Regions from separate parts of the Mesorhizobium sp. M0185 genome, predicted to be linked through region 1. Evidence: riboswitches for the same ligand, from Rfam matches in the RefSeq annotation. Region 1 holds a riboswitch; the other holds the start of a gene.
What was found. Region 1 has a riboswitch for cobalamin ahead of NKJ20_RS02345 (DUF1636 family protein). Riboswitches for the same ligand answer to the same signal wherever they lie in the genome.
Positions count from the first base shown of each region.

Region 1 (4,772 bases):
TAATTCGTGGGTCGCTTGTCGGCTCGGCTTCCCAATCATTCAATCGGATGTCGATACCGACACCAGCAGCACCAAATTTCGTGTCTGTTGAGAGCGCAGAAGAATAAAACGTCGAACCGGAGTCCGTTTTTACAAATCGCTGTTCAGACGTTCTGAACATCAAATCCAGCCAAGGTTCAGGGTTGCCATAAATGATCCGATCTTCATCCATGGCGATTTACCGCTCGATCGTGCCGGTGCGGCGGATCTTCTTCTGCAGCAGAAGGATGCCGTAAAGCAGCGCTTCAGCGCTCGGCGGGCAGCCGGGCACGTAGATGTCGACCGGCACGATGCGGTCGCAGCCGCGCACCACCGAATAGGAATAATGATAATAGCCGCCGCCATTGGCGCAGGAGCCCATCGAGATGACGTAGCGCGGCTCCGGCATCTGATCGTAGACCTTGCGCAGCGCCGGCGCCATCTTGTTGGTCAGCGTGCCGGCGACGATCATGATGTCGGACTGGCGCGGGGACGCGCGCGGCGCGACACCGAACCTCTCCGAGTCATAGCGCGGCATCGAAGTATGGATCATCTCGACGGCGCAGCAGGCGAGACCGAAGGTCATGAACATCAACGAGCCGCTGCGCGCCCAGGTGATCAGCGCCTCGGTCGAGGTGACGAGAAAGCCCTTGTCGGCGAGCTCGTTGTTGATCTCCAGGAAGAATGGATCGTCGGACCCGACCGTCCTGCCGGTGTTGGGGTCGATGAGGCCCTTGGGCTTCGGCGCGACGAGCGTGCCGGAACTGTCGTTCAATCCCATTCCAGCGCTCCTTTTTTCCATTCATAGGCAAAGCCGATGGTCAGCACCGCCAAAAACACCATCATCGACCAGAAACCGAGCATGCCGATCTGGCTGAACGACACCGCCCACGGAAACAGGAAGGCCACCTCCAGATCGAAGATGATGAACAGGATCGACACCAGGTAGAAGCGGATGTCGAATTTCATGCGGGCGTCGTCGAACGAGTTGAAGCCGCACTCATAGGCCGAAAGCTTTTCCGGATCGGGGTTGCGATAGGCCACCAGGAAGGGTGCGGCGAGCAGCGCCAGTCCGACGACCAGCGCCACGCCGATGAACAGGACGATGGGCAGGTACGAACTCAACAATGCGTTCATTCTGCAGCTTTCCGTTGCGGCCAATCCACTCTGATTACAGCACCGGACCCACTTGCGGAAGCGTGACAGTTTAACCACTGAACCGTTTTAAGGGGGCTCTATGCTGCAACGCGGCGAGGGTTAGCGCAGCGCTTTCGACGAAGCAAGTCAAACCTTGTTCAAATCGCGGTGCTGGACGGCATATCCGGGAAAACTGGTCCGATCCGCTCCTGTTTGATTTCCTTCACTTTTTACTCCACTTTTCTCTCCTGACATGGATGCCGCCAAAACCCTGCTAGCATGGCACGGAATCGCAGGTCATTTTCTCTGTCCAAAATCGTCCGGATGCCGCCTTCATGAAGGAAAAAATCTCGCTTGCCATGGCCCGCCGCATTGCGCTGGCGGCACAGGGATTCAATGACCCGCGCCCCACCGGCACGCCTGACCGCCGGCATCTGGCCCGCGTGCTTGCCCGTACCGGCCTGCTGCAGATCGATTCCGTCAGCGCCGTGGTGCGCGCCCACTATATGCCGCTTTATTCGCGGCTTGGCCCTTACAAGCTGGCGTTGCTCGACAACGCCGCCGTCACGCGCAAGCGCATGGTCTTCGAGTATTGGGCGCATGAAGCCTCGTTCTTGCCGGTCGAGACCTATCCGCTGATGCGCTGGCGCATGCAGCGGGCCGAACGCGGCGACGAAATGTACAGCGGACTGGCCAAATGGGGCCGCGAGCACGCCGCCTATATCGAAGACATCTATCGCGAGGTCGCCGAACGAGGCCCGATCGCGGCGTCGGCTTTCGAAGGCCAGAAGGGTTCGGGCGGCTGGTGGGGCTGGAGCCATGCCAAGCATGCCTTCGAGTGGCTGTTCTGGGCCGGCCGCATCACCACGGCGCATCGCCGCGGCTTCGAGCGGTTCTACGATCTGCCGGAGCGCGTGCTGCCGCCGGCGGTACTCGCGCTACCGGTTCCCTGTCCCGAGGATGCTCACCGCGAATTGCTGCGCATCTCGGCCCGCGCCCACGGCATCGCCACGGCAGGCGACCTGCGCGACTATTTCCGCCTCTCGCCCGCCGACATCAAGGGCCGCATCGAGGAGTTGGTCGAGGCCGGCGACCTGTTGCCGGTGAGCGTCGAAGGCTGGAGCAAAACAGCCTATCTCCACAACGACGCCCGTTTGCCGCGCAGGATCGAGGCGCGCGCCTTGCTCGCGCCGTTCGATCCCGTCGTCTTCGAGCGGTCGCGCACCGAGCGCTTGTTCGACTTCCACTACCGCATCGAGATCTACACGCCGGCCGAAAAGCGCCGGTATGGCTATTATGTGCTGCCATTCCTGCTCGGCGACAGCATCGTCGGGCGCGTCGACCTCAGGGCCGACCGTCCGGCCGGCGTATTGCGCGTCCATGCCGCCTATGCGGAGCCCGGCGCCCCGCCACAAACCGCTGCCGAGCTTTTCGAAGAATTGAAGCAGATGCAGGGCTGGCTCGGCCTGGAACGCATCGAGGTGACCGCTGCCGGCGACCTCGGCCGGCCGCTCGCGGATATCGCCGCGGCATAGACGTGCGTTGACACGACTGCCTCCACAAGCCTAAATCCGTTCCAGACGGTCCCCTGCCCGCAACGGCAGGGGCCAAGAGGGAATGCGGTGCGAAATCTCGATTTCAAATCCGCGGCTGTCCCCGCAACTGTAAGCGACGAGCCTCGGCCGAAAACCACTGGGATATTCCCGGGAAGGCGGCACCCAGGCGATGACCCGCGAGCCAGGAGACCTGCCGTCTAGGACATAAGAATCCGATCGCCTGGCGGGTTTTCCGGGCAAGGAGCCTGATTTGGAACGCGACAGCAGTTTTCCGGCTGAGACAGCGGATTTATTGTCCGGCCATGGTGATTCCCCGGCCGGCGTTACCGTCATCGTCTGCTCGTCCTGCCGTGACGAGACCGGTTCGGACGCTCATCCGCGCGCCGGCGAACTGCTCGCAGAGGACACGCGCCGCGCCGCTTCCAGCGAAAACATCAAAATCCGCACCGTCGAATGCCTCGGCAATTGCAAGCGCCGGCTCAGCGCGGCCATGCTGCGCGACGGCTGCTGGAGCTACGTCTTCGGTGATCTGACCACGACCAGCGGCGCCGATCTCGTCACCGGGGCAAAGCTGTTCGCCACCTCGACGGATGGGCTCATTCCATGGCGCGGCCGTCCCGATTGCCTAAAGCGCGGCCTCGTTGCCCGCATCCCTCCCCTTGACCTTCTGAAGGACTTGATATGACCGCTGCCTCCCTTTCGCGCGTTCCCTGCACCGTGGTCACCGGATTTCTCGGCGCCGGCAAGACGACATTGATCCGCCATTTGCTCGAAAACGCCAAAGGCAAGCGGCTGGCCATCATCGTCAACGAGTTCGGCGACATCGGCATCGACGGCGAGATCCTGAAGGGCTGCGCCATCGACACCTGCCCCGAGGAAAACATCGTCGAGCTGGCCAATGGTTGCATCTGCTGCACCGTCGCCGATGATTTCGTCCCGGCGCTGGACCAGATCCTGTCGCTGACGCCGAGGGTCGACCACATCCTGATCGAGACATCCGGCCTCGCTTTGCCCAAGCCGCTGGTCCAGGCCTTCCAGTGGCCGTCGGTGAAAAGCCGCGTGACGGTGGACGGCGTCATTGCCGTGGTCGACGGACCGGCGCTGGCTGATGGCCGCGTAGCCAACGACATGGACGCCCTGCAGGCGCAGCGCGCGCAGGACGAGACGCTCGACCATGACGATCCGGTCGAGGAAGTGTTCGAAGACCAGCTCGCCTGCGCCGACCTGATCATCCTGTCGAAGAGCGACCTGATGGACGCAGCCGGCGCGGCCCGTGCCAATGCCGTCATCGGCAAGCACGTTGCGCGGGCGGTGAAGATCGTACCGACTTCGCAAGGCAAGGTCGACCCGTCGGTGCTGCTCGGCCTCGGCCTCGCCGTCGAGGACGACATCGAGAACCGCAAGACCCACCACGACGACGAGCTCGACCACGAACATGACGATTTTGACTCGTTCGTCATCGACATCGCGTCCGTGTCCAACCCGGACGAGCTCGCACAACGGGTCGCCACGGCGGCGGAGGAAGAAAACGTGTTGCGCGTCAAGGGTTTCGTCGAAGTCGGCGGCAAGCCGATGCGGCTCCTGCTGCAGGCCGTCGGTCCGCGCGTCAACCACTATTACGACCGCGCCTGGACCGCTGAAGACGACCGCCGCTCGCGCCTAGTCGTCATCGGCCTGAAAGGGCTGAACCGCCCGGCCATCGAGCGTATCCTCGCCGGCTGACCCCAGGTACGAGCCGCGATGCACATCCTCACCACCACATCCGCCTCGCTCGACGATCTCGCCGAGCCTGTCGATCTCAGGCAAACGCCTGCGGATGTCGTGGCGCTGTCCTTCACCGACAGCGACCTGGCCGGGCTGGCGGCGGCGTGGAAGGCAGATGCGCACCGCCTGCCGTCGATGCGGCTCGCCGCCTTGCGCGACCTGCGCCATCCGATGTCCGTCGACCTGTGGATTGACAGTGTCGCCCGCCACGCCAAGGTCATTCTGGTCCGCATCCTCGGCGGCTACGAGTGGTGGCGCTATGGCTGCGACCAGCTCGCCGTTATCGCGCGAAATCGC
Region 1 is NZ_JAMYSY010000002.1:116,494-121,265, forward strand. Features, by position in the region: gene NKJ20_RS02325 (hypothetical protein) at 1-211, opposite strand, end outside; gene NKJ20_RS02330 (NuoB/complex I 20 kDa subunit family protein) at 218-799, opposite strand; gene NKJ20_RS02335 (NADH-quinone oxidoreductase subunit A) at 790-1,155, opposite strand; gene NKJ20_RS02340 (winged helix-turn-helix domain-containing protein) at 1,491-2,690, shown strand; cobalamin riboswitch at 2,720-2,923, shown strand; gene NKJ20_RS02345 (DUF1636 family protein) at 2,962-3,396, shown strand; gene cobW (cobalamin biosynthesis protein CobW) at 3,393-4,433, shown strand; gene cobN (cobaltochelatase subunit CobN) at 4,452-4,772, shown strand, end outside.

Region 2 (4,772 bases), on a different contig from region 1:
TAATTATCTGAATTTCAGCAGTAATTTTTGATCGCCCATTCGTGCTGTGTACCAGCCCTGTGTCTTGCGCAAGTGGTCACGAACGGCTGCCGGAGCCTCGAAGACGCCCTAAAAACACATGCTGCGATTTTTGAACACGCTTGACGATTAGATTAATTCATCCACAATGCGTGTGTTGAACACGCGAGGTGAGTTATGAACATGAAAGAGCTTAGGGTTCGACTGGGCATGACTCAAAAAGATTTGGCAGAGCAGATGGCAACGACGCAACAGACTGTGGCCCGTTGGGAAACAGGCAAAACGCAGTTGAACGTCGAGCAGATCAAGGACCTTTGTCTCACGTTGAAATGCACGGTCGAGGAGCTGCTGGGCTGGAAGATTGATGTCGAGGAGTGGCGCACGAGCCCGTTTGCAATTGCCGATGCCGAAACGCGATACGGCACGCTCAGGATCAAGACGACTGTTGGCAGCCGCCAATATCCTATCGATGAAAAGGCGCGTGAATCGATTTTACGTCAGTTGAAGGAACTTCATAATCTTCGTAGAAATAACACAAGCAGGCCATGGCTGTATTGTTGGAGCCTTGACAACAAAATACTCTTGATAAATCCGCAATATGTCCGCACCATTGAGCTTATCGGTGACGATGTAGAGGAGATGCCAGAGTATTATCATCCAGAAATCTATCGGGCTTTGGATGACTGGGATAAGGGTGAGGTTTCAGGAAAGCTGAAGAAAGAATGCGATGCCATCATCGCAGAGATGGGTGATCAGGAAGCCGTGCGCATGGCCTCCTATGTTCGCGTCACATATGACGACGGAGAAGATGAGTGGAACTTCTTGGATGAAGAAACCGCTACGACTTTCTTCGGATTGGAAGCTGCGACCTTTGACGTTCCCCAGTTTAGTTTCGCCGAAGTGGAGGAAGAAGGTTACTACCGAGCGCGATACGCCAACCTTGATCGCGTCGCGGTGATGGAGGTTCCAAGCGACCGTTATCACAGATTGACCGCGCCCGAGGAAGCTTAGAACCATCCACGAAGGGCGCATGTTACATCTCGACCTTGCGTGGTGCGTTTTCAGTACGAGATGACGTTAAGCGTAGGTAGTGGCAGGTAAGAGTGCTCGACCAGAAGCTCAACTGCCTCCTCAATATCGCTGCCGATGTGCCGCAGGACACGTCCACGGGAGCGTGGATAGGCGTAAAGTTCCTGCACTCCACGGTCCGCTCTCCCATCGCCGGTGTGTGCCCGACGCCATCTTGTGGACGAGCTTGGCCGCCTGCACCCGGTTGTATTCCGGCTTGCGGTCCGCCTGGGCGGTTCGCCGCGATGGCTATCTCCATGTCAATCGGCGCCGAACTTTGACGCCCGCTGCTTTTGATGAATTTGGCGAGGTCCCGCGCATAATCACTCTTGGTCTTCTCCTTGAGGCCCTGTGTCGCGAACTTGTGGTCCAGCAGGGCAAACAGGTCCAAGTCCCCTTCCGCCTGTGGCGCTGGCTTGCCCTCACCGCCCTCGGCTTCCCAATTGGGGACCGCTTCTGCGCGCTGCACCGTGGCGATTGTCCGCCCAAGACGCATCACAAGATCGAACGCCAAACCGTGCGCGTGCACGACGATTTGCCGCTCAGGCCTCATTTGGACAGGACTTGAGCTGGCCGGTGGTTTGAGCCGGGTTACCTTGAGCCGGTGGGCTGCGAACAAGCAGTTCGAGACATTGGCCTCGATCACGCCGCTGCGCCTGGCCTCGGTGTGCTCCCCCCGAAATCGTTGTGTCATATCACCGAGGGCATCACGGCCAACAGCTTCCACATGGGCAACAGCCTCGCCATTGAGCCGAATATGGTCGCGAGCAGATCACCAACGAAGCGGTCGGAACCTCGGAGCCGAAGTTCGACGCCGAGGTGGTTCGCATGATGCGGGAAGCAGCACCACGGCGCTTGCCGGTATGTTTGCTGCCGGCAGCCGACGAACTCCTATCCTCCTGGACAAGGGCGCCGTGCGTCATTGCTTTGATTTACCGGCCGCTCAAGGCTTCCACAGTTTTCGCTTTCGAGGCGACCTTTGGAACATGCCAACGGAAATTTAACATAACGACATAAACATTTCTTTATGCGGCGTTGACAAAGAGGCGAACTGCTGTAATTGTCTCCCGCGTCGTGGTTCTCCGTACGGCGCTGCCGCAGCGGAGCTAAGAGGGAAGCCGGTGCGATGCCGGCGCTGCCCCCGCAACTGTTAGCGGCGAGCCAACCCCACTCATGTCACTGAGGCGAATAGCCTTGGGAAGACGGGTAGAGGCTATGACCCCGCGAGCCAGGAGACCTGCCACGGCGAATTACGTCCACGGGCGGGGTGTCTCGGTGGCCGCTGCAGCCTGGCGTTCGTGCCGGCCTGCTAGCGCCTTCCTTGTCACCGACGCCCCAACCATCGGGGTCTGGCATGACTGTCTCTCAGCAAATTCCTGTAGCAACGCTCGGCGTGCCCCGCTTCGGTCGTCGGCGAGAACTGAAATTCGCGCTTGAAAGCTACTGGTCCGGAAAATCGTCCGCTGCCGACCTTCTCACGACCGCGAAGGCGCTCCGTGCCGCTAGCTGGGAGGAGCAGCACGATCGCGGCGTGTCGAAAATCCCGTCGAACGACTTCTCGCTCTACGACCATGTGCTCGACACCGCAGCCATGGTCGGCGCCGTTCCATCCCGTTACGGCTGGAATAGCGGCGAGGTTCCACTTGACATCTACTTCGCAATGGCGCGGGGCAACCAGGGTCAGACGGAGGATTGTCGACACGCTGGTCACCAGCAGGCGGCTCATCGGTCTGATGTAACCGCGATGGAAATGACCAAGTGGTTTGACACCAACTATCACTACATTGTGCCGGAACTCAACGATGATCAGACGTTCGCCCTCTCGTCGACGAAACCGGTCGATTACTTCATCGAGGCTAAAGCTCTCGGCGTTCACACACGCCCAGTCATCCTTGGACCGATCACCTTCCTCAAGCTGGCGAAATCGCCTGCCGAAGGACTCGATCCCATCGCGCTTCTGCCGCGGCTGCTGCCCGTCTACGAGCAACTCCTGCAGAGGCTGAAGCTGTCTGGAGCCGACTGGGTGCAGATCGATGAGCCAGCGCTTGTCCTCGATCTGAACCCGAACGAACGAGCTGCGTTCGAATTCGCCTATGGCCAGCTGTCGAAAGCCGCGCCCGAGCTGAAGATCATGCTGGCTACCTATTTCGGGCCGCTGGGAGACAATCTCGAAACCGCGGTTTCTCTGCCCCTGGCCGGGCTGCATATTGATCTCGTGCGCGCTCCCGAGCAGCTGGAAACGGTGGGTCGGCTCGCACCGAAGGATCTGGTGCTCTCGCTTGGCTTGATCGATGGTCGCAACGTCTGGCGTGCGAACCTGCCCGTCATTCTCGACCGCATCAAACCGATCGTCGCCGGCTGGCCCTTGGACCGCGTCGAGATCGCGCCTTCTTGCTCGATGCTGCATGTGCCGATCGACCTCCGCATGGAGACGGAACTCGACGCGGACATCAGGTCGTGGCTCGCCTTCGCGGCCCAGAAGACCGACGAGTTGGTGTTGCTTGCCCGGGCCCTGTCCCAAGGCAGGGATGCGGTGGCAGGCGCGTTGAAAGCGTCTGCCGAGGCTGCCGCCACTCGCGTGACATCCACGAAGATCCATGACCCGCTGGTTGAGGGGCGGATCGCCAGCATTGACGACAGCATGAAGCGACGAGAGAGCGCTTTTGCCGAGCGCTCCAGAGTCCAAGCCGGCACGCTCGGGCTGCCGCCGTTCCCGACGACGACCATCGGGTCCTTCCCGCAGACGCCGCAGGTACGCAGGGCGCGGGCCGCTCATGGGAAGGGCCAGCTGAGCTATGTCGACTACGAGACCTTCCTGAAGAAGGAGATCGAGGCTGCAATTCGCTGGCAGGAAGAGATCGGGCTGGACGTGCTGGTGCACGGTGAGTTCGAACGAAACGACATGGTACAGCATTTCGGCGAGCAGCTGTCCGGCTTCGCCTTCACCCAGCATGCCTGGGTGCAGAGCTATGGGTCGCGTTACGTGCGCCCCCCCATCATCTTCGGCGACGTATCGAGGCCCAAGCCGATGACGCTGCGCTGGTGGCAATTCGCCCAGTCGCTTACGGAAAACCCTGTGAAGGGAATGCTCACAGGCCCGGTGACCATTCTCAACTGGTCTTTTGTTCGCGACGACGTACCCCGCTCCGAAGCATGCCGCCAGATCGCGCTCGCCATCCGCGACGAGGTGACGGATCTCGAATGGTCCGGCGCAAGGATGATCCAGATCGATGAGGCCGCGTTTCGCGAAGGATTGCCACTGCGCCAGTCTGATTGGAACGACTATCTCGACTGGGCTGTCGAATGCTTCCGGATCGCTTCAACGGGTGTAAAGGACGCGACTCAAATCCATACCCACATGTGCTACTCGGAGTTCAACGAGATCATCGACGCGATCGCTGAAATGGATGCGGATGTCATTTCGATTGAGACGTCGCGCTCGAAGATGGAACTGCTGGACGCCTTCACGAGCTCCAAATATCCGAACGAAATCGGTCCCGGAGTCTACGACATTCACTCACCACGCGTCCCGGAAGTCGGCGAGATTTCGGATCTCGTCATGCTTGCCCGCGAGCGACTGTCGGATTCCCAACTGTGGGTAAACCCGGACTGTGGCCTCAAAACACGCAAATGGGAGGAGGTCCGCCCTGCCCTGATGAACATGGTCGATGCAGCACGTGCGCTCC
Region 2 is NZ_JAMYSY010000027.1:46,242-51,013, reverse strand. Features, by position in the region: gene NKJ20_RS20855 (helix-turn-helix transcriptional regulator) at 196-1,029, shown strand; gene NKJ20_RS20850 (hypothetical protein) at 1,052-1,732, opposite strand; cobalamin riboswitch at 2,145-2,345, shown strand; gene metE (5-methyltetrahydropteroyltriglutamate--homocysteine S-methyltransferase) at 2,441-4,772, shown strand, end outside.
Region 2: another riboswitch for cobalamin. It lies ahead of metE (5-methyltetrahydropteroyltriglutamate--homocysteine S-methyltransferase); the one in region 1 lies ahead of NKJ20_RS02345 (DUF1636 family protein).